Regions from separate parts of the Actinomadura sp. NPDC000929 genome, predicted to be linked through region 1. Evidence: riboswitches for the same ligand, from Rfam matches in the RefSeq annotation. Region 1 holds a riboswitch; each other region holds the start of a gene.
What was found. A riboswitch is a leader RNA that binds a small molecule or an ion and turns the genes downstream of it on or off. The one in region 1 is predicted to bind cyclic di-AMP.

Region 1 (6,989 bases):
GCGCAGGCCCAGAAGACGCTCGACAAGCTCAACGAGAAGATGGACCAGAAGGTCGAGCAGTTCAACCAGAACCGCGAGAAGCTCAAGGTCGCCAAGAAGAAGTTCGACGCCGCGACCAAGGCGAGCAAGCAGGAGCAGGCCGACTTCGAGGAGCAGCGGTCCAAGATCGCGCAGATGGCGGCCACCGCCTACAAGAACGGTGACTCGGCCGACGTCACCGGCTTCGTCGGCAGCAACGACCCGCAGTCGATCCTCGACCAGGCCGCCGTCTTCTCGCACCTGTCGCACGAGCGCAGCTCCCAGCTCACCCAGTTCCTCGCGACCGCCCAGCGGCTCCGCCGCGAGCAGTCCCAGGCGAAGGCCGCCTACGACGAGGTGAAGTCCAAGCAGGACGAGCTGAAGAAGCAGAAGCAGGACCTCGACAAGCAGGTGCAGAAGCAGAAGGCGCTCGTGCGCCGGCTCGGCGGCGGGAGCACCCCCTCCCGCCCGGGCGGCGGCGGCCCCACGGGCGGCACCTACAACGGCCCGGCGAGCGGCCCGGCCCGCACGGCGCTCAACTTCGCCTACGCGCAGCTCGGCAAGCCCTACTCCTACGGCGCCGAGGGCCCGGACTCCTACGACTGCTCCGGTCTGACCATGAAGGCCTGGGCCGCCGCGGGCGTCAGCATCACCCGCACCACCAACACCCAGTACGCCTACACCAGCTCCAAGCGGGTCGCCTGGAACAACATGCAGCCCGGTGATCTGGTGTTCTTCAGCAACCTCGGCCACGTCGGCCTCTACGTGGGCGGCGGCAAGATGATCCACGCCCCGCACACCGGCGACGTCGTCAAGATCAGCGACATCAGCTCCGGCTACTACAAGAGCAATTTCTACGGCGCCGGGCGCCCCTGACGCACCGCCTGACCCCCTGCTCCACGGGCGTCACGGGACCTCCATCGACAACGGACCAGGCTTGACCTGGTCCGTTGTTGATTTTGGGGGGGTTTGCCTTCTTTTGGGGTTTTGGTACCTTTGCACCACTCACGGCGCCCTCCAGACGCCGTGGACCCGCGGCGCCCACCTGGCGCCCCGGCCCCACGCGGCGCATCCAGCACCCGCGTGACGGCGGCGCGAGCCACGCGCCGCTCCCCCCAGGCGGCACGCCCCACGTGCCGTCCCGCGGCGCCCGAAGGCGCCGCACGGTCTCGTCGCAGACCCGGCCGACCCCGTCCACCGTGCGCACGCCCGCAGCGTGCATGGCGCTGAGCGCGCAGCCGCGGTGGCGTACACGGGGCAGGCCCCGGACGGTCCCCGGAGACGGGCCGCCGTCCGTCCACAACACAAGGCGCCGCTCGTTCGCACGCGGGAGACAGGTCCCGCGCCGGGCCCCATCTCGCCCCCAGGATCGCAGCGGCAGCGCCGAATCCGCCTCAGCGCGGAACCGGGGACCCATCTGCGCCGGAGTCCGGAGGAATTCTCCGGACGGGCATTCCGGCACCCGGGGTGAATCGGCGCGTCTCTCCCGGCAGTCCGGTGAGAGCCGCCGTAGGGCCACTTCCACGCCCGAACCCGTCAGCTAACCCGGTAGGCGTCTGGAAGAGAAGGAGTGAATCCCGCAGCGTTACCTGGGGCGTGGCCGCCACGCGGCCACGCCCCCACCCCCTGCACTCCGCGGGCGTCCACGCCCGCCGAGATTCCCCATTCAGAACCGGCGTGCCCGCCCCCGGGCACGTCACCGCCGAGTCCGCGGACCGCCGTGCCCCGCATGCGCGTCCACTGTGGAACCGGGGACCCACTGCGTCCTTTTCGGGGTGAATCGGCCTGCCTTCGCGGGCCGTAGGGCGGCTTCCACGCCCGAACCCGTCAGCTAACCCGGTAGGCGGCATGGAAGTCGAGGAGATCCCCCCGTGCCACGCGCGCACTGCAAGAAGACCCACGGCAGGCACCGCAAGCCGAACCCCCTGTCCCTGACCTGGCGGACGACCGGCGGCGTGATCGTCGGCGCCGCCGTGCTCGGCACCGCCGCCGCCACCGCGCAGGCGTCGGTCCTGCCGTTCGGCTCCACCCCGGTGAGGGCCGCCGCCGCGGCCGACCTCGCCCCCGGCCTGACGGCGCACGGCGGCCCGCCCGGGCGCCGTGCCGAGGACGAGCGCAAGACGACCGGCTCGAAGGCTCCGGCGAAGAAGGACCAGCCCGAGCAGCCGAAGGCGGAGACCTCCGAGAAGGCCGCCCCGAAGACCGTCGCGAAGTCGCGCCCCACCGCCGCGCAGGCCATCGAGCTCGCCCGCTCGCAGGTCGGCGTCGAGGAGGACGGCGGCGGCGAGACCAAGTTCCAGGACTGGTACATGGCCACGTCCCGCGCGCGGGAGACCCTCGCGCGCGACGGCGGCTCCCTCAGCGGCTACGGCGACGCGAACTGGTGCGACATGTTCGTCTCCTGGGTGGGCGAGCAGATCGGCTTCAGCGACCAGGTCGGCAGCGACGCCTGGACGGTCGCCCACGCCCGCTGGTTCCAGGAGCACGGCCGCTGGGGCAACGAGCCGAGGCCCGGCGCGATCGTGTTCTTCTCGTGGGGCGGCAGTGAGTCCGTCGACGACATCGAGCACGTCGGCATGGTGGTCAAGAAGATCGACGATGGCACGATCGAGACCGTCGAGGGCAACACCGACAACGCCGTCCGGATAAAGGAACGTTCCACAGACGTCGTCGTCGGCTACGGCTACCCGGACTACCGGTCGTGACGGCGCCCCACGCCCCGCGCCCTGCATAGGATCGCGCCCATGGAGGAAGGCCCCGGGCAGGACGCCCCCGTCACGCGGCGCAGGGTCCTCGCCCTCGGCGCGGGCGGGGTCGCCGTCCTCCTCGCCGGAGGCGCCGGCCTGGCGGGCTCGCGCTCCGGCGGCCGGGCGGCGGGCGCCCGTGCTCCCGGCTCCCCGTCCGCCGGGACGTTCAATCCCTCTCTGGCCTCCGCCGTCCTCGCCAATCGCGCCGCGGCCGTCCGCCAAGGCGACCGCATGGCGTTCCTCGCCACGGTGGGCAACGCCCCCGCCGCCTTCCAGGACACCCAGTCCCGCATGTACGGGAACCTCCGGAAGCTTCCCCTGGAAGGCTGGCGGGAGCGCGTCGTCCGCGTCGAGACCGTGGACGGCGAGACCGCCGTCGTCCGCGTCGAGGCGCGCTACAGGCTGCGCGGCTTCGACCGGAGCGACGTGGCCCGCACCCGCTACCTCACGCTGGCCCCGCGGGGCGGGGCGTGGACGATCGTCGGCGACGGGACGTCCCGCGGCCTCGCCGACGACACCGACATCTGGGACTGCGGCCCCCTGACGGTGGTCAGGGGCCGCACGAGCCTGGTCGTCGGCGACGGCGCCGGCCTCGACGGCATCGCCCGGCGGCTGGACGCGGCCGTCCCGGTCGTGACGTCCGTGGTCGGCACGGGGTGGGCGCGGCGGGTCGTCGCGCTCGTCCCCGCCGACGCGACCGTCGCCTCCGCGCTCGCCGGCCCCGGGCAGAGCCTCGGCCAGATCGCCGCGCTCGCCGCCGTCGCCCCGGCCGCCGGGGGCGGTCGCGGCGAGGACCGCGTCATCGTCTCCCCCGGCACCTTCGGCCGCCTCAACGAGCTGGGCCGCGACGTCGTCCTCGCCCACGAGCTGACCCACGTCGCCACCGGCGGCGCCCGCGACGGGCGCACCCCGCTGTGGCTGATCGAGGGCTTCGCGGACTACGTCGGCTACCGGCGCGTCAAGATCAGCACCCGGTCGGCGGCGGGCGAGCTGCGCCGCGAGGTCTCCGCCGGGCGCACGCCCTCCGCGCTGCCCTCCGCCGACGCGTTCGCCGGCGGCTCCCCCCGCCTCTCCCAGGCCTACCAGGAGGCCTGGCTCGCCTGCCGGATGGTCGCCGACCGGTACGGTGAAGCGGCGCTGGTGCGGCTCTACCGGGCCGCCGGGCGCGCCCCGGAGGCCGCGGCGCTGCGCGACGTGCTCGGCCTGACGCGGGAGCGCTTCACCGCACTGTGGCGCGACTACGTGAAGGAGGAGCTCGCATGAGCGAGGCGGAGACCGACGAGGACCGCGCCGGGGACTCCGCCGCCGGAACCCCCGGCGCCGCCCCCGCGCGCCGGCCCCGGATCGCCGCCGCCGTCGCCGCCGCCGTGCTCTTCGCCGGGGTCGCGACCGTGCTCGCGCGAACCACTCCGTGGAATCCGCTCCCCGGGCACGTCCCCGGCGGGCGGGTGGAACCCGATCCCGCGCTGGACTTCACCCCCGCCGAGATCGCCCGCTCCCGGGCGTTCGACTCGGCCGTCAACCCGCCCGCCTACACCGGGCTCCTCGTCGGCCTCGCCCTGATCCTGGTGCTGGGCCTCACGCCGCTGGGCGCCCGGTTCATCGGCTGGGCCACCGCGAGAACCCGCCGCCGGCCGCTTCGGATCATCCTCGGAACCATGGCCCTGACCACGCTGCTGCGCGTCGCCGGGCTCCCGTTCCACATCTGGAGCGAGTCCGTGCTGCGCCGGTACGGGCTGTCCACGCAGAGCTGGCCCGCATGGCTCGTCGACCAGGCGAAGTCCCTCGCCGTCACGTGGGTCATCTACACGATCGCCCTGCTGCTCCTCTACGCCCTCATCCGCCGCTTCCCGCGCCACTGGTGGGCCGGCGCCGCCGCGGGCGGGTTCGTCCTCGTCGTCTTCGCCTCGTTCGTCTACCCGCTCGCCGTGGAGCCCGTGTTCAACAAGTTCCACTCGCTGCCGGCGGGGCGGTTGCGCACCGACCTGCTGGCGATGGCCGAGCGGGACGGCGTGCCCGTCGAGGACGTCCTCGTCGCGGACGCCTCCCGCCGGACGACGTCCCTGAACGCCTACGTGTCCGGGTTCGGCTCCACGCGCCGCATCGTCCTCTACGACACGCTGCTGAAGTCGCCGCCCGCCCAGGTCGAGTCCATCGTCGGGCACGAGCTCGGCCACGCCAAGCGCGACGACGTGCTGTGGGGCACGCTCGTCGGCGCGCTCGGAGTGGCGGGGGCCATGTGCCTGCTGTACCTGCTGATGACGTCCCCGCGCCTGCTGCGGCGCGCCGGACTCGATCCCGGCGGGCCCGGCGCCGGCGGGACCGGGCCGGACGCGCGCCGCGGCGGTGCGGCGGCCGACCCGAGGTCCATCGCGCTCCTCCTCGCGCTCGTGACCGCCGGGACGACGCTCGCCGCCCCTGTCCAGAACCTCGTGAGCCGCCGCATCGAGGCCCGCGCCGACGCGCACGCGCTGGACCTCACCCGCGACCCCTCGACCTTCGTGTCGATGCAGCACGCGCTGTCCGTCCGCAACATCTCCGACCTGGACCCCGACGCCGCGGAGTACCTGCTGTGGCTCACGCACCCCTCGGCCCCCGACCGGATCGCCATGGCCCGCGACTGGGCGCGCCTGCACCGCGTCCAGGTCCCGCCGCCGCTCCGCTAGCCGCGGCTCAGTTGCCCTCGGCCCGCTGCTTCTCGGGCGCCTTGGGCCGGGCGCCCTGCTGCGCCGACAGGGTCGCGGCGTCCACGTGCGCGGCCGTCGTGACCGACCGCTTCAGCGCGCTGCCCTTCACCCAGTCCTGCCACTTCACCTGCCAGTACCCCCAGCCGTTCTCCGGCTCCAGCTGCCGGTCGCTGCCGGTCACCGTGATGGGGTCGCCGCGCTGGGAGAGGTTGTAGAACCACTTGGCGTTGGACGGGCTGACGTTGATGCAGCCGTGGCTGACGTTCTCGCTCCCCTGCGATCCCACCGACCACGGCGCGCTGTGCACGTACTCGCCGCTGTCGGAGATGCGCACCGACTTGTAGACGGTGAGGCTGTAGTACCCGGCGCAGCCGGGGCCGCAGCCGTCCCACTCCGACGTCATGATGGTCGGGTCCTCCTTGCCCATGGCGAGGTGGACCCCGTTGGTGGTGGTGTACTTGCGCTCTCCGCCCTTCCCCATGCTCGTCGGGATGGTGCGGGCCTTCTTGCCGTTGATCCGGACGACCATCTTGTGGCTGTCCTCGCCGGCGGTGGAGACGTGCGAGTCGCCGACCTTGAAGTCGACGCCGTAGTCCTTCCCGCCGTACACGCCCTGCCCGGTGCGCACGCCGCTCAGGTGCGCCCGGAACGACACCTTCGTGTGGGCCGGCCAGTAGCTCTTCGTCCGGAACACCGCCTCCTGGCTGCCGAACCAGCTCCAGCCGCCCTCGACGGTCCTGTCGGCGGTGACCTCCAGCGCCCGCTCGACCGCCGCCCGGTCCTTCACCGGACGGGCGAAGTGCATGATGATCGGGATGCCGACGCCGACGGTCTCCCTGTTGAACGGCGCCTCGATCGTGACGTCGTTGGTCTTCTTCACCACGGCCGTGGAGAAGCCGCTGCGGACCGTGCGGGTCCTGCCGTCCCGGCCGAGGGCGGTGGCGTCGACCGTGTACGCCGTGCCCGGCTTCAGCGTCCACCGGGACCGCCACCGCGTCCTGTCGGCGCTCAGGTCCCCCTCGACCACGCCGTCCTTCGTCGCCACCGTCACGTTCTCGATCGTGCCCTGCCGCGCCTCCACGGCGATGGGGCTGTCCGGCCGCAGCTTCCCGCCGCCTCCGGCCGGCGACACCGCGAGCTTCACCTCGTCCTTGCCGGCCGGCCCGACGCTTCCCGAACACGCCGCGGCACCCCCGCCGACGAGCACGCCGCCGACGACGAGCACGGCCGTGTACCGCCCCCGGTCTCCCGGCCTTGAGCCACTCACCCGCATGTGGACCCCCCGGTCGTTCCACTGGGCGATCTGTCGTTTTCCAGCCCGGTCGCTGGAAAGGCGCCCAGTATGTTCGAAAGGGCCGGTACCCGCTAAAAAGCGGACACCGGCCCCCGATGGGGTTCTTTTACTGATCAGTGGGCGAAATGACCCCGGTAGTACTCGAACACCAGACCGACGGACGTGAGGATCGCCGCGGCGGCGCCGAGGATCACCAGCCACCAGCCGAACACGACGCCGAGCGCCACGGCCGTGGCCGAGAGC
Region 2 (6,989 bases), on a different contig from region 1:
ACCGGGAGCTCGTCCCGGACGAGAAGGTCACCGTCACGGGGATCCGGCGCGAGGGCAGCATCGTGCACCTGGACCTCCAGTGAGCGCGGGCCGTCCCCCGGCGGCCGGAGACGGCGCCGGCGAGACGCTCCTGCTCGCCAAGGCGCACTACCCGGTGACCACACTCGGCCCGGGGACGCGGGCGGGCATCTGGACGCAGGGCTGCACGCTGCACTGCAACGGGTGCCTCTCCCGCGACACGTGGGACGCCGACCCGGGCCGGGCCATCCCCGTCGAAGCGGTCCTAGGATGGCTCGCGTCCCTTCCCGAACCGGTCGACGGGGTGACCATCTCGGGCGGCGAACCGTTCCAGCAGCCGGCCGCGCTGGCGGCCCTGGTGCGGGGGATCCGCGCGTGGCGGGAGACCCGCGACCGTGAGACGATTGCGTTGGACATATTGGTTTACAGCGGATATGTCTACTCTCGACTCTCGCGCGCCGCTGTGACGCGCGAGATCGTCGACATGTGTGACGCCGTGGTCACCGGGCCGTACGTCGACCGGCTCAACCCTGGGGGGCGACACCCCGCGGACGGCTCCCTACTCTGGAGGGGGTCGGCCAACCAGCGTGTCGTGCCGGTGTCCCCCCTGGGACGCGAGCGGTACGGGGCAGTGGCCGGCGTCGGTGACACTGAAGCGATCGGTGACACTGAAGGAAGAGGGCCCCGAGTACAGGTGTCCGTGGACGAAGGGCCGGAGGGAAAGCGGGTGTACTACATCGGGATCCCGCGAAGAGGTGACATGGAGCACCTCACGTCGAGGCTCGACCGCGCCGGGGTGCGCTCGGGGGATGTGTCATGGCGACCTTGAACTGTCCGGTCTGCGACGAGCCGTTCCAGCCGGGCGATCTGCTCTGCATGAGCTGCGGGGCCAACCTGGCGCGCGCCGGTGGCGGCGCTCACCAGCAGGGCCCGGGCGGGTACGAACCGCAGCGGATACCCCCGCCGCCGGGGCCGCAGCAGGGGGGCCAGCAGTACGGCGGCCCGCAGCCCGGCCCGGCCGACCACCAGTACGGGCAGCCTCAGCACGGTCAGGGTCAGCACGGGCAGGGCCAGCCCGGCCAGCCCCAGCATGGGCAGCCGCAGTACGGCCAGCCTCAGCACGGGCAGCAGCAGTACGGGCAGCCGCAACAGCAGCAGCCCCCCGCCGACCCCTGGGGCGCGCCGCAGCAGCCCCAGGACCAGTGGGGCGCGCCGCAGCCGCAACAGCAGCAGCCGGACGCATGGGGTCCGCCCATGCCCCAGCAGTCCCATGACCAGCACGGTCAGGGTCAGCACGGGCAGGGCCAGCCCGGCCAGCCCCCGTACGGGCAGCCGCAGCAGGGCCAGCCTCAGCACGGGCAGCAGCAGTACGGGCAGCCGCAACAGCAGCAGCCCCCCGCCGACCCGTGGGGCGCGCCGCAGCAGCCCCAGGACCAGTGGGGCGCGCCGCAGCCGCAACAGCAGCAGCCGGACCAGTACCAGCCGCAGCAGCAGTACGGCGCCCCACAGGACCAGTACGGCGCACCGCAGGACCAGTACGGCGCGCCGCAGCCCGGCCCGGCCGACCACCAGTACGGGCAGCCTCAGCACGGGCAGCCCCAGTACGGCCAGCCCCAGCACGGAGGCCAGCCGCAGCACGGGGGTCAGCCGCAGCACGGAGGCCCGTCGCCGCAGCTGCCGCACGGCCGCGAGGCGACGCTGCTGCCGCACGAGCACAACCAGGGGCAGCAGCGGTCGGCCGCGCCCGACAGCACGGCGTTCATGTGCCCGTACTGCGAGGCGGTGCTGAGCAACCCGGGCGCCGCGCAGTGCGACTCGTGCCTGCGCCCGCTGCCGCAGAAGGGCACGCCCGTCCTGCGCGTCCAGTTCCCCACGGGCGAGCTCAAGGTCTCGGTCGGCCAGCACCTGGTGCTCGGCCGGGACGCGGGCCAGTCGCCGGTGGCGGCCACGTTCACGCAGTACGACAACGTGTCGCGGCGCCACTCGACGGTGTGGCTCGACCCGTCCGGGACGGCCTGGGTGCGCGACGAGGGCTCCACCAACGGGACGTTCGTCAACGGCGAGCGGCTCCCCCGCGGCGTGGACGCCCCGCTCCGCGACGGCGACCAGCTCCGCCTGGCCGCCGACGTCACGGGCACCGTCCAGCTGAGCTGAGCGGCACGCACGAAAAGGGGCGGCCCCGCGGTTCCGAGAACCGCGGGGCCGCCCCTTTCGGCTTCGGCGCTCAGCCGGCGCGCTTGGTGCGGGCCCGCGTGCGCTCGCGCTCCTTGGCGTCCAGGACGACCTTGCGGATGCGGACGGCGGTCGGGGTGACCTCGACGCACTCGTCCTCGCGGCAGAACTCCAGCGCCTCCTCCAGCGACAGGGCGCGGGGCGGGGTGAGCCGCTCCAGCTCGTCGCCGGTGGACGACCGCATGTTCGTGAGCTTCTTCTCCTTGGTGATGTTGACGTCCATGTCGTCGGCGCGGGAGTTCTCCCCGACGATCATGCCCTCGTACACCTCGGTGGTCGGGCCGACGAAGAACGTCCCGCGCTCCTGGAGGTTCGTGATGGCGTAGGCGGTGGCGGCGCCGGACCGGTCGGCGACGAGCGAGCCGGACGGACGGGTGCGCAGCTCGCCGAACCAGGGCTCGTAGTCCTCGAAGACGTGGTGCGCCATGCCGGTGCCGCGCGTCTCGGTCATGAACTCGGTGCGGAACCCGATCAGGCCGCGGGCCGGGACGAGGAACTCCATCCGGATCCAGCCCGTCCCGTGGTTGGTCATGTGCTCCATGCGGCCCTTGCGGACCGCCATCAGCTGCGTGACGGCGCCGAGGTGCTCCTCGGGGATGTCGACGGTGAGCCGCTCGACCGGCTCGTGCTTCTTGCCGTCGATCTCCCGCGTGACGACCTGCGGCTTGCCGACGGTCAGCTCGTAGCCCTCGCGGCGCATGTTCTCGACCAGGATCGCCAGGGCCAGCTCGCCGCGGCCCTGCACCTCCCAGGCGTCGGGGCGCTCGGTCGGCAGCACCCGGATCGACACGTTGCCGACGAGCTCGCGGTCGAGGCGGTCCTTGACCATCCGGGCGGTGACCTTGGTGCCCTTCTCGCGGCCCGCCATCGGCCCGGTGTTGGTGCCGATCGTCATGGAGATCGCCGGCTCGTCCACCGTGATCAGCGGCAGCGGGCGCGGGTCGTCCGGGTCCGCGAGGGTCTCACCGATCATGATGTCGGGGATGCCGGCGATGGCGATGATGTCGCCGGGCCCGGCCTCGTCCGCGGGCTTGCGGGTGAGCGCCTCCGTCATCATCAGCTCGGTGATCTTCACCCGCTCGACGCTGCCGTCGCGCCGGCACCAGGCGACCTGCTGGCCCTTCTTGATCGTGCCGGCGTGCACGCGGCACAGCGCGATCCGGCCGAGGTAGCTGGAGGCGTCCAGGTTCGTCACGTGCGCCTGGAGCGGGCCGTCGGGGTCGTAGGACGGCGCGGGGATCGTCTCGGTGATGACCTTGAACAGCGGTTCCAGGTCCTCGCTGCCGGGCATGGCGCCGTCGGCGGGCTTGTCGAGCGAGGCCCGCCCGGCGCGGCCGGACGCGAACACGATCGGGAAGTCGATCTGGTCCTCGTCGGCGTCGAGGTCCATGAACAGCTCGTAGGTCTCGTCCACGACCTCGTCGATGCGCGCGTCGGGGCGGTCGGTCTTGTTCACGACCAGGATCACCGGCAGCCGCGCGGCGAGCGCCTTGCGCAGCACGAAGCGCGTCTGCGGGAGCGGGCCCTCGCTGGCGTCGACCAGCAGGACGACGCCGTCCACCATGGACAGGCCGCGCTCGACCTCGCCGCCGAAGTCGGCGTGCCCCGGGGTGTCGATGATGTTGATCGTCAGGCCGTTGTGCAGGACCGCGGTGTTCTTCGCGAGGATGGTGATCCCCTTCTCGCGCTCCAGGTCGTTGGAGTCGAGCACGCGGTCGTCGACGTCCTGGTTCTCGCGGAAGGCCCCGGACTGCCAGAGCATGGCGTCGACCAGCGTCGTCTTGCCATGGTCGACGTGGGCGACGATCGCGACGTTACGGAGGTCGTCGCGCGTGGAGATGGGCATGCGGGTTCGCCTTGCGTGAGAGTTCGGGAGTCGCCGCAGACGTGCGGCCGTACCCATTCTACTTGGCCGTGCGTACCACCCACTCCGAGTCGTTCGCCCCATCGGTCACACGGACCTCGATTGGCCAACTTTGCGCATCCTTTGTAATCTGCCCGAGATCCGGTCGTCCGGAGTCCCGCCCCCAGGGGACTGCGGCCGGAACGCCGAATCTCCCGCGGGAGAACCGGGGACCCACCACCCTCGGGGTGAATCGACGCTCGTCGTAGGGCGACTCCTGGCCCGAACCCGTCAGCTAACCCGGTAGGCGTACGAGGAGAGGAGAACACCGGCTTGGCTCCGGATTCCCCCCGGCGGCGTCGCGTTCTGCCCACCGCCACCGCCACCCTGCTCCTGATCGGTCTCGGCGCCACCGCGCCGGACCTCGCCCACGCCGCCCAGCCGTTCCGGCCCGCCTCCGCGCCCACGGCGCCGAGCCCCACGCCGACGACGGAGAAGGGCCTGCGCAAGAGCCTCGACGCGCTGAACGAAGAGGCCGAGATCCTCACGGAGAAGTTCAACAAGGCCCGCGTCGAGTTCACCAAGGCCCGCAAGGCCGAACAGGACGCCACCCGGGAGGCCGAGCGGCTGCGCGCCCTCGCCGAACCCGCCCGCCAGAAGCTCGGCAGCCTGGCCGCCGCGAACTACATGGCCGGCGGCCCCGACGTCCTCTTCGGCTCCGGCGCCTCCCCCGAGGGGCTGTCCGACCGCGCCTACCTGGCGCAGAGCCAGGCCACCGCCGTCCTCGCCCTGAAGAAGCAGATCGACCAGGCCGACGCCGCGGAGCGCACCGCCAAGGCCAAGACCGCCCAGGTCAAGAAGGCCTGGGACGACGCCAAGCAGGCGCGCGAGGCCGCCAAGGCCAAGGTCTCCGAGGTGATGAAGCGCCTCGACAAGCTGACCACCACCCACGCGAGCGACCCGCGCACCGGCCTCAGCGCCACCGTGAAGGGCTCCGGCCTGCCCGCCAAGATGGCCCGCAAGGCGCTCACCAAGCTCGGCTCCCCGTACGTGTGGGCCGCCGCCGGACCGAGCAGCTTCGACTGCTCGGGCCTCGTCGTCTGGGCCTACGCCCAGGTCGGCAAGCCCGGCCTCCCGCACTACACCGGCGACCTGTTCGCCATGGGAACGAAGGTCTCCCGCGGCGCCCTCCGCTCCGGCGACCTGGTGTACTTCGGCAGCAACCTGCACCACATGGGCATCTACCTGGGCGACGGCAAGTACCTCCACGCCCCCCAGACCGGCGACGTGGTCAAGATCTCCAAACTCTCCGACCGCTCCGACTTCGCAGGCGCGAATAGGATTTCCTAGCCGAGGCCTTGGGCGGCCAGGAGGTCTACTGCCGGGCGGTCGCCGGGGAGCCAGTTGACGTCGTGGAGCTCTGAGGGCGCCAGCCAGCGGAGTTGCAGGTGCTCCAGGGCTTGCGGCTCGCCTTCTACCAGCTCGGCCGTCCAGACGCGGAGGACGGCGCGTCCGCTGAGGCGCCAGTCGCCGCCCACGCGGCGGCCCAGGCGTACCTTCACGGCCAGTTCCTCGTGGCACTCGCGCACCAGGGCGTCCTCGTCCGACTCTCCGGGGTCGACCTTGCCGCCGGGAAGCTCCCAGCCGCCCGCCATGTGCGGCGGCTCGGCGCGCTGGGCGGCCAGCAGCCGCCCCTCCGCGAGGATCGCCGCCCCCACCACCACGAGATCGATCGCGACCAGCTCCTCTCCGTGTTCGTGATCAGACCGCGGCGCCGGTCCGTCCGGTTCCGTCCCGCCTGAGGGAGTCGACCAGACGCGTCGCGTCGCGGACGATCTCCTCCAGGTGGTCGCCGTGCGCCCCGCGCCAGTACACCTGCCCGCAGACCGCGCAGCGGCCGTACACGTCGTAGCTGCGGCGCGTGCCCGACTGGAGCTCGCGCTCGATCTCCTGCTTGTCGACCGGGACGAGCTCGCCGTTGCAGGCGGTGCAGCGCGTCCACGGGCGCAGGACGGGCGCGAAGCGGTCGAGCAGGTCGCGGAGCTGGTCGTCGGGGCGCGAGCCGCGGACGTAGGCGCCGAACCACAGCGCGCGGCGGCGCAGGAGGCCGCGGTCCTGCGTGAGCAGGACGCGGCGCTCCTCGTTGGCCTGGACGACGAGCGCCGGGTCGTCCATGTCGTTGTGGTAGGCGGTGTCGAGGCCGAGCAGGCGCATGCGCCGGGCCAGCGTGCCGAGGTGCACGTCCAGGAGGAAGCGGGGGGCGACCTGGCCCGGGTCCAGCGGCACGGGCTGGGGGCGCGGGACCGCGGCCACGCGCACCTCGGCCCCGGCGGCGGGGCGGGCGCCGGGCCCGGCGGGCTCGCCGTCGGCGGTCATCGGGCCCGCCTCGGGCAGGGGGACGCCCAGCGACTCCACGAGGTGCCCCAGCGTCGAGGTCCCGTCGTAGGGGACCCGCGCCGGGGACTCCCGCCGGGTCGCGGGCAGGAACATCAGCAGCTCGTCGGCGACGCGGATCGTTATCTCGGACTCCACGCCGATCAGCATGCCACGCGCGGCCGACGATTCTCCCCGGTTCAGGCCGCTGTCACGTGCGCGGCGGAGTCCGCGAGGGACGCCAGGAGGGCGGGGACGTCGTAGCCGACCAGCGCTCCCCCGCGCTTGACCACGCGTCCGCCGACCAGGACGGTGTCGACGTTACGCGTGTCCGCTGACAGGACCACGGCCGCGACGGGGTCGTGCGCCGCCGCGAGGCCGAAGGTGTCGGTGCGCAGGACGAGCAGGTCGGCCTGCTTGCCGGGGGTCAGCGATCCGGTGACGTCCGCGAGCCCCGCGACCTCGGCGCCCTCGATCGTGGCCGTCCGCAGCGCGTCGGCGACGGTGAAGCCGAGGCCGGCGC
Region 3 (6,989 bases), on a different contig from region 1:
GCCAGGCAGGAGGCCGACGGCTGCTGGGGCGGGATCCAGCCGCCGTGGGTGTACTCGCTGATGGCGCTGCACGAGCTCGGCTACGGCCTCGACCATCCGGTCATCAGGCGCGGCCTCGACGGGCTCGAACGCTTCACGATCCGCGACGGGAAGGGACGCCGCCTTGAGGCGTGCCAGTCACCCGTCTGGGACACGGTCCTCGCCGTGAACGCGCTCGCCGACGCGGGGGTGGCCGCCGACCACCCGTCCCTGCTGCGGGCCGCCGAATGGATCGTCGGCGAGGAGGTCCGCGGGCCGGGGGACTGGGCGGTGAAGCGGCCGGACGTCCCGCCGGGCGGCTGGGCGTTCGAATTCGACAACGACGTCTACCCCGACACCGACGACACCGCCGAGGCGATCCTGGCGCTGCGCCGGGCCGCCTTACCGGCGGCGGAGGAGCCGATCAGGCGGGCCGTCCGCTGGCTGGAGGGGATGGCCTCGCGCGACGGCGGCTTCGGCGCCTTCGACGCCGACAACACCCGCGAGCTGTGCACGAAGCTGCCCTTCTGCGACTTCGGCGCCGTCATCGACCCGCCGTCCGCCGACGTCACCGCCCACGTCGTGGAGGCGCTGTCCAAGGAGGGCCTCGCGGAGTCGGCCGTGGTCAGGCGTGCCGTCGTGTGGCTGCTCCGGGCGCAGGAGGCGGACGGCTCGTGGTTCGGGCGCTGGGGGGCGAACCACGTCTACGGCACGGGAAGCGTGGTGCCCGCGCTCGTCGCGGCCGGGGTGCGTCCCGGCAAGCCCGCGATCCGGCGCGCCGTGGTCTGGCTGGAGGACCACCAGAACCCCGACGGCGGCTGGGGCGAGGACCTGCGCTCCTACGACGACCCGGCGTGGATCGGGCGGGGCGAGTCCACCCCGTCGCAGACGGCCTGGGCACTGCTGGCGCTGCTCGCCGCGGGCGAGCGCACCCCTGCCGTGGAGGCCGGCGTGCGGTGGCTCGTCGACCACCAGCGCCCGGACGGCAACTGGGACGAGGAGCAGTTCACCGGCACCGGCTTCCCCGGCGACTTCTACATCAACTACCACCTGTACCGCCTGGTCTTCCCCCTGAGCGCCCTCGGCCGCTACCTGGAGGGCGCGGCATGAGGCGGGGGCGCGGACCGGGCGGGACCGCCGAGTTCACCCTGCACGAGGAGGTCCCGACACCATGAGCATGCCGCTCCGCCAGAGCCTTCGCATCGGAAGCTACATCCTCCGCAACAAGCTGCGCGGCCGGGAGAAGTTCCCGCTCATCGTCGAGCTGGAGCCCCTGTTCGCCTGCAACCTCGCCTGCGCCGGCTGCGGGAAGATCCAGCACCCGCACGACGTGCTGAGGAAGCGGATGCCGGTCGAGCAGGCCCTCGCCGCGATCGAGGAGTGCGGCGCGCCGATGGTCTCCATCGCGGGCGGCGAGCCGCTGATGCACCCGCAGATCGACGAGCTGGTGAACGAGCTCGTCCGCCGCAGGAAGTACGTCTTCCTGTGCACGAACGCGCTGCTCATCCCCAAGAAGATCGACAAGTTCGCGCCCTCGCCGTACTTCGCGTGGGCGGTGCACATCGACGGGCTGCGGGAACGCCACGACGCGTCCGTGTGCAAGGAGGGCGTCTTCGACGACGCCGTCGCGGCCGTCAGGGAGTGCAAGCGGCGGGGGTTCCGCGTCACCACCAACACGACGATCTTCAACACGGACACGCCGCAGACCGTCATCGACGTCATGAACTACCTCAACGACGACCTCCGGGTCGACGAGATGATGATCTCGCCGGGCTACGCCTACGACAAGGCGCCCGACCAGGACCACTTCCTCGGCGTCCAGGAGACGCGGGAGCTGTTCCGCAAGGCGTTCGGGGACGGCAACCGCAAGCGGTGGCGCTTCAACCACTCGCCCCTGTTCCTGGACTTCCTGGAAGGCAAGGTCGACTTCCCCTGCACGGCCTGGGCGATCCCGTCCTACTCCCTCTTCGGCTGGCAGCGTCCCTGCTACCTGATGTCGGACGGCTACGCGCAGACCTACCAGGAACTCCTGGACGAGACCGACTGGGACTCCTACGGAAGGGGACGCGACTCCCGCTGCGCCAACTGCATGGCCCACTGCGGCTACGAACCCACGGCCGTCTTCTCGACCCTCGGCTCCCTGAAGGAGTCCTTGCGGGCCGTCCGCTCGGTCTGACCCCTCTCTCTCCAAGCCCGTTCCGCCCGGCACCGGCGTCCCGCCGATGCCGGGCGTCTTCAGGGACGCCTACGTGAGGGACGTCGGCCGGTACGCCTTGTACTCGTCGCCCGAGGAGAGCCCGTAGTCGAGCTCGCGGTGGTCGGTTCCGTACCGGCCGCGCTGCTCGTAGGCCCAGTACGACGAGTGCTCCTTGTCGGCCCACTTCTCGAAGATGACGACGTGCCGGGTGGTGTTGCTGCCGAGGGCGTCCATGACGAGGTCGCCCTTCTTCAGCTCGGACATCGCGATTCGCTCGGTGTACCGCGACGCGGTGAGGCCGACGGTGTTCGTCCCGGGCTTGGGCAGCCCCAGCGCCATGGACACGTATCCCGAGCAGTCGGTGCGGTAGCCGTTGTGCGTGCTGGTCTGGCTGTAGGGGACCCGCCGGCCGGTGTGCGGATGCCAGGTCCTGGCCCGCGCGATGACCTTGGACCGCGCGTCCGACTTCGGCGCGGCGGCCTGCTTCCGCGGCTCGGCCTTCGCCGACGACTCGGTCTTCGCCGAGGGCTCGGCCTTCGCTGGGGCCTTGAACTCCTTCTGGACCTGGGCCTGCGCTCTGACCTGCTCCCGCGGCGCCGCCTGCCGCGGCGCGGTCCGCTGCTGCGGCACGGTCTGGACGGCGGCGACGGTTTCGGTGGACGCGTGCTGCAGGGTCGTCGGCATGGCCGCCGTCGCGCCGAAGACGGCGAGGCCCGTCAGCGTGACGGTGACCCAGGGGCCGGGCCGCAGAACGCGCGGCCGGTCGAGGTGCTTGCCTTTCAAGGGGGGCTCCTTGCTTCCATGTGCCGCCTACCGGGTTAGCTGACGGGTTCGGACGTGGAAGTCGCCCTACGGCCTGACAGGCCGATTCACCCCAGTTCGGGTTGGGTCCCCGGCTCCGCGCCACGGCGGACTCGGCGGGTGCCGCTGAGAGACAGCGGCGCTGACGATGTGGGGCCCGATCGATGAGGGATCTCGGGCCTTGTCGCGCGGGGACGGCACCCCGCCCCACCGCGCTCGGAAACCCCACGGTGGGACAAAACGCCTGGAAGGCGTCTTGAAGGGGCAAAGCTACTGAAATCACCAAGAGACGGCAAGGTCGCGGGCGATGATTCCGCAGCTCAGTGCCGTGCCGACCCGGCACCCCGGCCGTCGCCTGCCGCCGTTGTGGGCGTGCCGGGGAGGCGATCCGGGCCCGATGCGCCTCTAGACGGAGGAGAAACCTCCAGTTAATATCCGGAGGAGAACCCTTCACTTAGAGGAGGTGGGTTCCATGACCGCCATCCCGGCGCGGACCGCGTCCGGTCCGTCCGCGGCCGTCCCGAACCGGCGCTGGGCGGCGCTGGTCGTCATCGCCGTCGCGCAGCTGATGATCGCGCTCGACGCCACCATCGTGAACATCGCGCTGCCGACGGCCCAGCACGCGCTCGGCTTCGGCGACGCCGACCGGCAGTGGGTGATCACCGCGTACACCCTGTCCTTCGCCGGGCTGCTCCTGCTCGGCGGCCGGATCGCCGACCTGGTCGGGCGGCGCCGCAGCTTCCTGGCCGGGCTGGCCGGGTTCGCCGTCGCCTCGATGATCGCCGGGGCCGCGCCCGGCTTCGGGGTCCTCGTGGTCGGGCGCGCCCTGCAGGGGGCGTTCGCCGCGCTGCTCGCGCCCACCGCCCTGTCGCTGCTGGCGGTGACGTTCACCGAGCCCAGGGAGCGCGCGAAGGCGTTCGGCGTCTACGGCGCCGTGGCGAGCAGCGGCGCGGCGGTCGGGCTGCTGCTCGGCGGCGCGCTGACCCAGTACGCCGACTGGCGCTGGTGCCTCTACGTCAACGTCGCCATCGCCGCGGCCGCGTCGGTGGCGGGACGGATCGTCCTTCCCGCGCCGCCGGCGTTCCCCGGGGCGCGCGTCGACTGGATCTCCGCCGTCCTCGTCACCGGCGGCCTGGCGGCCGTCGTGTACGGCGCGGGCGAGGCCGCCCCGCACGGCTGGGACGCCTGGCGGACCACCGCGCCGCTCGCGGTCGGCGGCCTGGCGCTCGCCCTGTTCGCCGTGCGCCAGGCCAGGCACGCCGCGCCGCTGCTGCCGCTGCGGATCCTCGCCGACCGGGGCCGGGCCGGCGCCTACCTCGCGGTGGCCACCGCGGTCGTCGGCGCCTTCGGGGTCTTCCTCACGCTCACCTACTACCTCCAGGTGGTCGCGCACTTCTCCCCGATGCGCACCGGGCTGGCGTTCCTGCCGATGGCCGTCGCGAACTCCGCGAGCGGCTACCTCGTCGGCGCCCGGCTCACCCGGCGGGTGCCCGCCCGGCTGCTGATCTCCGCCGGCCTGCTCATCGCCGCGGCCGGGCTGGCCGCCCTGACCCGGCTCGACGCGGGCAGCGGCTACGCCACCGCCGTCGTCCCGGTCGAGGTCCTGCTCGGGATCGGCATGGGCGCCGTGTTCCCGCCGGCGTTCTCACTGGCGACCGCGGGCGTCTCCCCGCGCGAGGCCGGGGTCGCCGCCGCGGTCGTCAACGCCGCGTCGCAGATGGGCGGTTCGATCGGAACCGCCGTCGTCAACACCGTCGCGATCGGCGCGACCGCGGGCTACCTGCGCGAGCACGGTCCGGCCGCCTCGCGGGCGGGGGCCCTCGTGCACGGCTACACCACCGGGGCGACCGTCTCGGCACTGGCCCTGACCGCCGTGGCCGTCGTGGTGATGCTCCTCATCCGGACCCCGCCCTCCTCGGACGCGGCCACCGACCACACCTCCCGGTGACCGCGATGGCCGACCACCGTGCCGGAACGGCCGGGTCGGCGTCGGGGAGGCCGGTGCACGTGGTGAGCCGTCCACGCGCCGCCCGGACGCGGCGCTTGGAGGTGGACGGGCCGCCCCACCCCCGCACCGCCGTCAGCGGACCATGCCGTCTGCGGCGGCGGCCGCGGGCGTGCCATCGGGTCCGAGGGTGCGAGGGTGTGGCGGCGGAGACGGGCGGCGGGTCAGACGCCGAGTTCGGCGGCGGCGAGGGCGGTGCCCTCCACGCGGGCGGCGATCTTCGCGAAGGCCGTGTCGCGGGACGTGGAGGTGTCGTCGGCGAACGGTGAGAACCCGCAGTCGTCGCAGGTGCCGAGGCGGTCGACGGGGAGGTGGCGGGCCGCGGCGAGGACGCGGTCGCGGATCTCCTCGGGCGTCTCGACGCGGGGGTCGATGGGGTCGACGACGCCGACGAAGACGCGGGCGTCGGCGGGCAGGTGCGCGGCGACGATGGCCAGGATCCGGTCGGGGTCGGGCTCGCTGGCCAGCTGGAGGTAGAAGTTGCCGGCCCTGAGCTGGAACAGCTTGGGCAGCAGCCCCGCGTAGTCGACGTCGAGGCTGTGGGTGGAGTCGAGGTCGCCGCCCGGGCACACGTGCACGCCGATCCGGGCGCGCTCGTCGGCGGAGAACCGCTCCAGGACCCGGTTGTTGAGCGCGATGAAGGCGTCCAGCACGCCGCCGCTGGGGTCGAGCTTGAGCGACAGCCGCCCCTCGGTGAAGTCGAGCTGCACCACGTGGGCGCCCGCGTCCAGGCAGGAGCGGATGTCGGCCTCGGCCTCGCTGACCAGGTCGTCGAGGAACATCTCGCGCGGGTAGCCGTCGATGCCGTCGGCCGGGTACAGCAGGCTCAGCGCCGAGGGGGCGATCACGGCCTGCTTGACCGGCGCGGTCGCGTGGCGCTGGGCGGCGCGCAGGTAGTCGACGGCGTGGCCGGTGTAGCGGAACGGGCCCGCCGTCAGCCGCGGGAGCTGCCGCTGGTGCCCGTCGGCGAACGGGATCACCGCGCCGTCGGGGGCCAGGTCGGCCAGGCCCGTGATCGGGTAGGTGGCGAAACTCGGCTTGGACTGCTCACCGTCGGTCACCACCGGTGAGCCGAGCTCCTCCAGCCGGCGGAGGGTCTCGCGCACGGCGCGGTCCTGGGCGGCGGCCAGCTCGGACGGCGAGGCGGTGAGCAGTTCCTGGGGACGCGGGATGCTGCCGATGGGCTCTGTGGGGAGGGGCATACCCCGAGGCTACGCTACTGAAAGTAGCGTGAGAAGCGCTCATCGTGACCAGAGGTGGCCGTGTGAATCTTCGGCGACCTCGGGGCGTCCCCGCGGCGAATCCCCGCGGACCCGCGCGCCGATAGCATGCGCGGATGGCTGATGGGGGAGTGCCGATCGCGGCGGACATGGATCCCCGGCGGATCCACGCCGCGCTGAGCCTGCTGGCGGACCGGCGCTGGCGGACGCTCGGCGAGCTGGTCCGGGAGACGGGCGCGCCGCGGCGCTCGGTGGAGTCGCTGCTGGCCGGGCTCTCGCTGGAGCACGCCGGCGGCGACCGGTTCCGCCTCACCCCGGAGCAGGGCGCCGAGATCGCCGAGTCCCTGCGCACCGGGTACCGTCCGCTCGACCCGGCCGACCCCGTGGGGCACCTGCTCCCCGAGTACGCCGCCGTGGTGGAGCGCGTGGCCGGGCTGATCGAGCGGGCGCCGCGGGCGCGGCACGTCCTCGACCATGTCTCGGCCACGCCGGAGACGGTCGTGCGGCGGGCGCTGCTGCTGGGGGCGCGGTTCTGGCTGCCGGGCACGCGCCTGCTGTGCGTCGGGGACCACGATCTGACCTCGCTGGCCGTCGGGCTCGTCCATCCGGGCGTGCAGACCACCGTCGTGGACGTCGACGAGCGGATCCTGGCCTACATCGGCGCATGCGCCGCCGACCTGGGGCTTGACGTGCGCACCCGCTGGGCCGACCTGAGGCTGGGGCTGCCCGCGTCGGCCGTCGAGTACGC
Region 4 (6,989 bases), on a different contig from region 1:
GCTGCGGACGGACCCGGGGGCGGTGCTCAGCGGCCTGTTCGACGACTACGTCGGGGTGCTGGAGTCCGGGACGCGTTTGGAACGTTCCTCGATCCAGTACTCGACGGCTCAGCGGGGCCTGTCCCGCTCGTCGCGGATGAGTGTGCGATGCGTGCGGGTGCCTACCGGTATCTGTGTGACATGGCGGTACCACCTGGCCGAGGACCGTATCGCGCGGCGGCTGGAGCGGGTCGAGCGGCTCGCGCTGATCGGGTTCGGGGAGTGGGACCTCGCCACCGGGGAGGCGGACTGGACGCCGCAGATGCTGGCCAACTACGGCCTGTCTTCCGACGAGGTGCCGCCGATGCCGCACGACCTGCCGAAGGTCGTGGCCGACGACGACCTGCCGCTGGTCGAGGAGGCCGTCCAGACCATGTTCTCGCGGCGTGAACCGGTCGAGGCGGAGCACCGCGTGATCAGCCATGACGGGACGCCCCGCCATCTGTGGGTGTTCGCCGAGCCCGTGCTGGGCGAGTCCGGCCTGCCCGTTTCGATCAACATCGTGTCGCAGGACATCACCCGGCGGCGCGGGGTGGAGCGCGCGCTGGCCGAGACCCGGCGGCAGATGCTGCGCCAGCAGGCGCGGACGGCCCAGGAGCGGCGCGTGGCGGTGACCCTGCGGCGGGCCATCCTGCCGGACGAGGACGAGGTCGAGCAGCTGCCGGGCCTGTGCACCTCGATCCGCAGCATGGCGGCGGAGAGCACGGCCCGCATCGGGGGCGACTGGTTCGCGACCAAGGCCCTCCAGGACGGGCGGGCGATGTTCGCGATCGGGGACGCTGCCGGGCACGGGCTGCCGGCGGCGGCGGCGATGGCGCGCACCCGGAACGGCCTGCTGGGTCTCGCCTGCACGGGGGAGCGCCCGGGGCGGCTGGTCGGCTGGCTGAACGAGCTGATCGGCGGCATGGACCCGCCGGCGACGGGCACCGCCATCGTCGCCCACTACGACCCGTCCCGGCACGTCCTGGAGTGGACGTGCGCGGGCCATCCGCCGCCGATCCTGGTCCGGGACGGGCGGGCGACCCCGCTGGAGGTGGTCCGCGACCCGATGCTCGGCGCCATGCCCGGCTGGGAGTACACGACGATCACCACCGGGCTCACGTCGGGCGACATGCTCTTCCTCTACACCGACGGCCTGGTGGAGCGCCGGGACGCGGACCTGGACGAGCGGATCGTCCGCCTGACCCACATCCTGCGGGACTCCTCCACGCGTCCCGACCGGGTGCTGGACGAGGTGCTGGCGCGGATGGAGCACGACCGGGCGGCGGACGACACCACGCTGTTCGCCCTTTACGTGGAGTGACCGTCCGGGCCTCGCGGTGACGGACGGCACGCCTGGCCAGCGAAGATCACCTAGTGTGACGTGCGCCTCACCCGGCGGGGCGGCCGGGTGGCGGGCCGCCTCGGCGGAGACCGTCCGACGCCCCCTATTCGATCTTCTTTACCTTTTCCCGAAGGCTCGGTAAGGGCGGCGGGCAAGGGGTTGGGCGCCTCTCGAGAAAGATCGGGAAGAGGCGGTGCCGCCCCGGTGTTGGGAGTCTCTTGAGAGGGCTTTGAGCAGGCAAGACTTTACTTTATGCCTGGTTTGCTTTTCTTGAGAAGGTTGGTACCTTCGATCCCGAATCACGCAGCGCGTCCCATGCGTTGCCACCGGCCGCACCATGCGCGGCCGAGGATCGCGGAGCGGTATCCGCACGCGATGCGCGCCAATCGACGCGCGCCCCCTCATCAAGATCTGCCAGAGAGAACATCCGTATACCTGCACCGCTCCCGCGGTGCGAGGCCGAGTCCGTCCGGTCGGTGACCGGAGCGGAGCCGGGGACCCACGTTTCTGGGGTGAATCGGCGCGCCCGAGAGTCGCGCCGTAGGGCTGCTTCCATGCCCGAATCCGTCAGCTAACCCGGTAGGCGCCATGGAAGACAAGGAGATTCCCTGCATGTCCGGTCTTTTCGATCGACTTTCGCTCAACCGCCTCACCCCCGAGGACAAGGCCGTCGGCGTCGCCGTGGGCGCGGTCCTGGCGGGCGCGGTCGGGCTCTCGGTGGTCAACCCCCTCGCCGGCGGCCGCGCGGCCGCCGAGACCTCCGCCCAGGCGGCGGTGGTCTCCGAGCAGGGGACCGCCGCTCACCAGCCCTCCCGGGCCAAGACGGTGAAGGCCGAGAACGCCGTCGCCGAGGCGCGGCGCGAGGGCTTCAAGGTCCCCCCGCACGCGGTCAAGCCCGCCGAAGTGATCAAGCTCGCGGAGTCGCAGGTCGGCGTCCACGAGGGCAAGGGCGGTCAGACCAAGTACCACAAGTGGTACATCTCGACTCCGCACGCGAAGGCCACCGCCAAGCGCGACGGCGGCTTCTCGGTCAAGGAGTACAACGGCGCCCAGTGGTGCAACATGTTCGTCTCCTGGCTCGGCGCCCAGACCGGCGTCAAGAACATGGGCTGGGACGCCTACACCGTCCAGCACGCCAGCTGGTTCAAGCAGACCGACCGCTGGGGCCACAAGGCCAGGCCGGGCGCCGTGGTGTTCTTCGACTGGCAGGACGGCTCCAAGGCCGGCATCGGTGACATCGACCACGTCGGCATCGTCGTCAAGGACAACGGCGACGGCAGCATCACCACCGTCGAGGGCAACACCGACAACGCGGTGCAGAAGAAGGTCCGCGAGAAGTCGCAGGTCGTCGGCTACGGCTACCCCGACTACGCCCGCTGATCCGACGCGTCCCGAGAAGGTGCGCGCTTCGCGAAGGCGCCCGGCCTCCAGGCCGGGCGCCTTCTGGCGTTCCGGGTGTTGTGCCCAAACCCTCCGGTGACGGTGGGTAATGCTAAGCGTTGACAGCCTTTGATCCCTCTTGGACCTCAGTGCGGAGTTCCTGGAAAGGAATCCAGCACGCCGGAGTCTGCGGAGGGGGATGCCCATGGCGGTGCGCCCGGATGTCAGCGTGGTGGTGATCGCCTACAACGACGCCCGCAGGCTTCCGCGGGCGGTGGCCTCGACGCTGGCGCAGTCGCTGGGCGGCGTCGAGACGGTGATCGTCGACGACGCGAGCACCGACGGGACGGGCGAGGCCGCCGACCGGCTCGCCGCGGCCCATCCGGGGCGGGTCCGGACCGTCCACCTGCCGGCCAACTCCGGCGGCTGCGGCCGTCCCCGCAACACCGGGATCGAGGAGTCCACCGGCCGGTACGTGATGTTCCTCGACAGCGACGACCTGCTGGACCGGCACGCCTGCCTCAACCTCCTCGCCGCCGCCGAGGACACCGGCGCCGACGTGGTCTCGGGGCTCTGCGACCGGATCTTCCTCGACCTGCCCGAGGGCGCCAAAGGGCGGATCCGCCCCTGGTACCCGTGGCTCTACCGGCACAGCGCGGTCTACGGGTCGCTGAGCGAGAGACCCGATCTCCTCTACGACACCCTCTCGACCAACAAGGCCTACCGGCGCGGCTTCCTGGAGGAGCACGGCCTGCGGTTCGTCGAGCGGCTGCACTACGAGGACCTGCTGTTCACCGCCGAGGCCTACCTGGAGGCGGGGCGGACCGCCCTGATCCCGCACCGCGTCTACAACTGGCTGGTCAAGGAGCGGACGCGGGCGCCGTCGATCTCCAACCGGCGCGCCGACCTGGCCAACTTCACCGACCGGCTGGAGATCCACCGCCGCATCGACATGCTCTTCGCGCTGCGCGGCGCCTACGACCTGCAGCGGGCCAAGGACGTCAAGTTCGTCAACCACGACCTGGTGCTGTACCTGCGCGACCTGCGCGACCGCGACCCGGCCCACCAGGCGCGCTTCCTCGACCTGGCCGCCGCCTACCTGGATGAGCTGGACCCGCGGGTCTTCGAGCAGGCCAACCCGCTGCCCGCGATCGCCGCGCACCTGATCCGCGAGGGCGATCACGCGGGCGCGCTCGCCGCCGCCGAGTACGACCCCGTGAAGCGCCCCGAGTTGCGCGCCCGCCTGGTGGAGCGGGACGGGCGGGTCTACTGGGGCGCCGGTCGCCCGCGCGGCACGCTCGGCCGCCGCGTCCGGGACGTCACGTCCTTCGGGTTCCATGTGCGTCCCCTCCGGGAGCTGCGCCCGGCGAACACCGTGACGCGGCTGGAGACGCGCGGCGGCCGCGTGCTCATGGCCGGCCACGTGCTGAACCCGCTGGAGCGGATCCCGCGGGATGCCGAGCTGGCCGGGACGCTGGAGTTCCGCGACCGGCGCGGCCGCTCGCGGAAGGGGCGGGTCCGCGCGTCCGTCCGGCATGAGGGCGACCGGCTCACCTGGCGCGCCGAGTTCGACCCCGCCCGCAGGATCCGCCCCCTCGGGTTCATCGACCCCGTCTGGGACGTGCGGCTGCGCATCCGGGTGGACGGCGAGGAGGTGGTCACCCGGCTCGGCGAGGGGCGCGGGTCGCCGTCGCTCGGCGGGGTCTCGCTGCCCGTCCGGCCGCGGCTGACGCGGTTCGCGGGGGACCGGCTCCGCTCCTACGTCACCGAGGGCGGGCACCTGGCGTTCGCCCTGGAGGCGGGGAGCCCGTGGGCGCGGCTCACCCGCGCCGCCGCGCGCCGCGCCGCCCTGTCCCGCCCGGGACGGCTGACCCGGCACCGGTTCCGGGAGCTGGGCCGGGCGGTGCGCCGGACCCTGACCGGCCGGAACACCAAGATCATCGTGTTCAACCGGGTGCTGAGCCGGCTGCCCGTCCGGGCCGGCCTGGCGGTCTTCGAGAGCCAGCTCGGCCGCCACTACTCCGACAACCCCAAGTACATCTACCGGGAACTGCGCAGGTCCGGCCGCCCGGTGACGGCCGTGTGGTCGTACGCCTCGTCCCCCAAGGGGTTCCCCGACGACGCCCGGCTCGTCAAGCGCGGGTCCTGGGCGTACTACCTGGCGCTCGCGCGGGCCCAGTTCTGGATCGACAACCAGGGCTTCCCGGACCGGCTGCGCAAGCGTCCCGAGACCACCTACATCCAGACCTGGCACGGGTCGGCGTTCAAGCTGATGGGGCTGGACCAGCCGCGGATGAAGTCGGGGCCCGCGGGCGACCAGGAGCGGCTGCGGCGGATGGTGGAGCGCTTCGACTGCTTCCTGGTGCGTTCCGGGCACGACTCCGAGACGCTCTGCAGCGGCCTCGGCGTGCGCTCCGAGCTGCTCCCGGTGGGGTATCCCCGCAACGACCCCCTGGTCAACGGGGTGGACGGCGACCCGGAGCTGGCCGCCGAGGTCGCGGCCCTGCGCGAGTCGCTCGGCCTGGACGACGGGCGCCGGGCAGTCCTGTACGCGCCCACGTACGTCACCGGGCCGAAGGGGCGTCCCGTCCGGCTCCTCGACCCGCCTGTGGATCCGGGGGTCTTCGCGCGAGAGCTGGGGGAGGAGTGCGTCCTGCTCGTCCGGCCCCACTACCTGTGCCGGGCGAACGTCCCGCCGGGCGCCCGTGCCGTCATGCGGGACGTCGGCGCGGTCCCCGACGTGACGCCGCTCCTGCTGCTGGCGGACGCCCTCGTCACCGACCACTCCTCGATCATGTTCGACTTCGCCCTGCTCGACCGGCCGATCGTGCTGCACCTCCCGGAGGGCAGGGACCTCGCCACCGGCTACTTCGACCTGGAGCGGCACGCTCCTGGGCCGATCACCCGCACCGAGGACGAGCTCGTCGCCGCGCTCGCCGGCCTGGACGCGGCCGGGGCCGAGCACGCCGGGCGGCGCCGCGCGTTCGCCGCGCGCTTCGGCGAGCACGAACGCGGCACCGCCGCGAAGACGGTGGTGGACCGCTACTTCCCCGCCGCGCCGAGCAGGAGGGAAACGCCATGACCGCGCCGCGTGACGTCTTCATCGTGTGCAACAACGCCGACGAGATGGGCGGCCTCCAGCGGTGGGCGCACCACATGGCGCGGCTGCTGGCCGGGCGCGGCGACCGCGTCACCCTCGTCGGGATCACGCGGGGGCCGGAGCCGTACCACCACGGCCGCGACGGCTCCTACGCCGTCGAGGTGCTGCACGGGGAGTGGGGCCCGCCCGCCATGGCCTGGCGCCCGCGCAAGGCGCTGCAGCGGCTCGACCCGGCGGCTCGGGCCCGGGACCTGTGGCGGACGGCCGCCCAGCGGCGCGGCGCGGCGCGCCTGTCGGAGCTGTTCGCCGCCGCGCGGCCGGGGGCGGTCGTCATCGTGGCGCAGGTGTGGGCGATGGAGTGGGTGCGGCTCGCCGACACCTCCGGGCTGCGCGTCGTGGGCATGAGCCACGAGTCCTACCAGGCGACCCGGAGGTCGTCGCGGTACCGGCGGGTCAAGGATCTCTACGCCCGCGCGGACCGGATGCTGGTGCTCACCGCCGAGGACGCCGATGCCTGGGCCAGGGACGGCATGACCAACGTGGACCACATCCCGAACGCGCTGCACGTCACGCCCGGCGTGCATCCCACGCTCGACCTGCCGGTCGTCGCCTGCGTCGGCCGCCTGGCCTACGAGAAGGGCGTGGACCTGCTGCTGGAGGTGTGGGAGCGCGTCGCCGGACGGCATCCGGGCTGGCGGCTGCACGTCTACGGCGGCGGTCCGGACGAGGAGGACCTGCGGGCGCGGGCGGACGCCGCCGGGCTGTCCGGCTCCGTCGAGTTCCGGGGCGTGGTCTGCGAGGTCGAGGAGGCGCTCGTCGAGGCGTCGGTGTTCGCGCTGCCCTCGCGGGCCGAGGGCTTCCCGATGTCGGTGCTGGAGGCCATGGCGTACGGGCTGCCCACGGTGGCGTTCGACTGCGCGCCGGGCGTCCGGGCGCTGGTCGAGGACGGCCGGGACGGGCTGCTGGCCCCGCCGGGCGACGTCACCGCGTTCGCCGCCGCGCTCGGGCGGCTCATCGAGGAACCCGAGCTGCGCCGCGCGCTCGGGGCCCGCGCCCGCGTGTCGGTGTCGCGGTTCGGGCCGGACGCCGTCCTCGCCCGGTGGGACCGCCTGTTCGACCTGCTCCACCGCGGGCGCGCGGCCGCCG

Region 2: it holds a riboswitch for cyclic di-AMP, as region 1 does, so the genes downstream of both, ABWI04_RS37385 (C40 family peptidase) here and ABWI04_RS22840 (CHAP domain-containing protein) in region 1, are expected to answer to the same signal.
Region 3: it holds a riboswitch for cyclic di-AMP, as region 1 does, so the genes downstream of both, ABWI04_RS21710 (NlpC/P60 family protein) here and ABWI04_RS22840 (CHAP domain-containing protein) in region 1, are expected to answer to the same signal.
Region 4: it holds a riboswitch for cyclic di-AMP, as region 1 does, so the genes downstream of both, ABWI04_RS16000 (CHAP domain-containing protein) here and ABWI04_RS22840 (CHAP domain-containing protein) in region 1, are expected to answer to the same signal.

What each region holds. Positions count from the first base shown of each region.
Region 1 covers NZ_JBEUPA010000067.1:17,873-24,861, forward strand. Annotated here, with positions in the region: gene ABWI04_RS22835 (C40 family peptidase) at 1-894, shown strand, start outside; cyclic di-AMP (ydaO/yuaA leader) riboswitch at 1,390-1,588, shown strand; cyclic di-AMP (ydaO/yuaA leader) riboswitch at 1,725-1,880, shown strand; gene ABWI04_RS22840 (CHAP domain-containing protein) at 1,890-2,723, shown strand; gene ABWI04_RS22845 (hypothetical protein) at 2,763-4,028, shown strand; gene ABWI04_RS22850 (M48 family metallopeptidase) at 4,025-5,431, shown strand; gene ABWI04_RS22855 (L,D-transpeptidase) at 5,439-6,719, opposite strand; gene ABWI04_RS22860 (cytochrome c oxidase subunit 4) at 6,860-6,989, opposite strand, start outside.
Region 2 covers NZ_JBEUPA010000180.1:3,877-10,865, forward strand. Annotated here, with positions in the region: gene ABWI04_RS37360 (AAA family ATPase) at 1-83, shown strand, start outside; gene ABWI04_RS37365 (4Fe-4S single cluster domain-containing protein) at 155-847, shown strand; gene ABWI04_RS37370 (hypothetical protein) at 751-1,728, opposite strand; gene ABWI04_RS37375 (FHA domain-containing protein) at 1,780-2,172, shown strand; gene typA (translational GTPase TypA) at 2,243-4,096, opposite strand; cyclic di-AMP (ydaO/yuaA leader) riboswitch at 4,288-4,419, shown strand; gene ABWI04_RS37385 (C40 family peptidase) at 4,427-5,443, shown strand; gene ABWI04_RS37390 ((deoxy)nucleoside triphosphate pyrophosphohydrolase) at 5,440-5,826, opposite strand; gene ABWI04_RS37395 (Mut7-C RNAse domain-containing protein) at 5,855-6,637, opposite strand; gene ABWI04_RS37400 (amidohydrolase family protein) at 6,667-6,989, opposite strand, start outside.
Region 3 covers NZ_JBEUPA010000061.1:15,049-22,037, reverse strand. Annotated here, with positions in the region: gene shc (squalene--hopene cyclase) at 1-1,128, shown strand, start outside; gene hpnH (adenosyl-hopene transferase HpnH) at 1,190-2,194, shown strand; gene ABWI04_RS21710 (NlpC/P60 family protein) at 2,264-2,998, opposite strand; cyclic di-AMP (ydaO/yuaA leader) riboswitch at 3,008-3,145, opposite strand; gene ABWI04_RS21705 (MFS transporter) at 3,489-4,964, shown strand; gene ABWI04_RS21700 (cobalamin-independent methionine synthase II family protein) at 5,186-6,223, opposite strand; gene ABWI04_RS21695 (bis-aminopropyl spermidine synthase family protein) at 6,358-6,989, shown strand, end outside.
Region 4 covers NZ_JBEUPA010000036.1:44,163-51,151, forward strand. Annotated here, with positions in the region: gene ABWI04_RS15995 (PP2C family protein-serine/threonine phosphatase) at 1-1,342, shown strand, start outside; cyclic di-AMP (ydaO/yuaA leader) riboswitch at 1,811-1,963, shown strand; gene ABWI04_RS16000 (CHAP domain-containing protein) at 1,976-2,743, shown strand; gene ABWI04_RS16005 (bifunctional glycosyltransferase/CDP-glycerol:glycerophosphate glycerophosphotransferase) at 2,949-5,825, shown strand; gene ABWI04_RS16010 (glycosyltransferase) at 5,822-6,989, shown strand, end outside.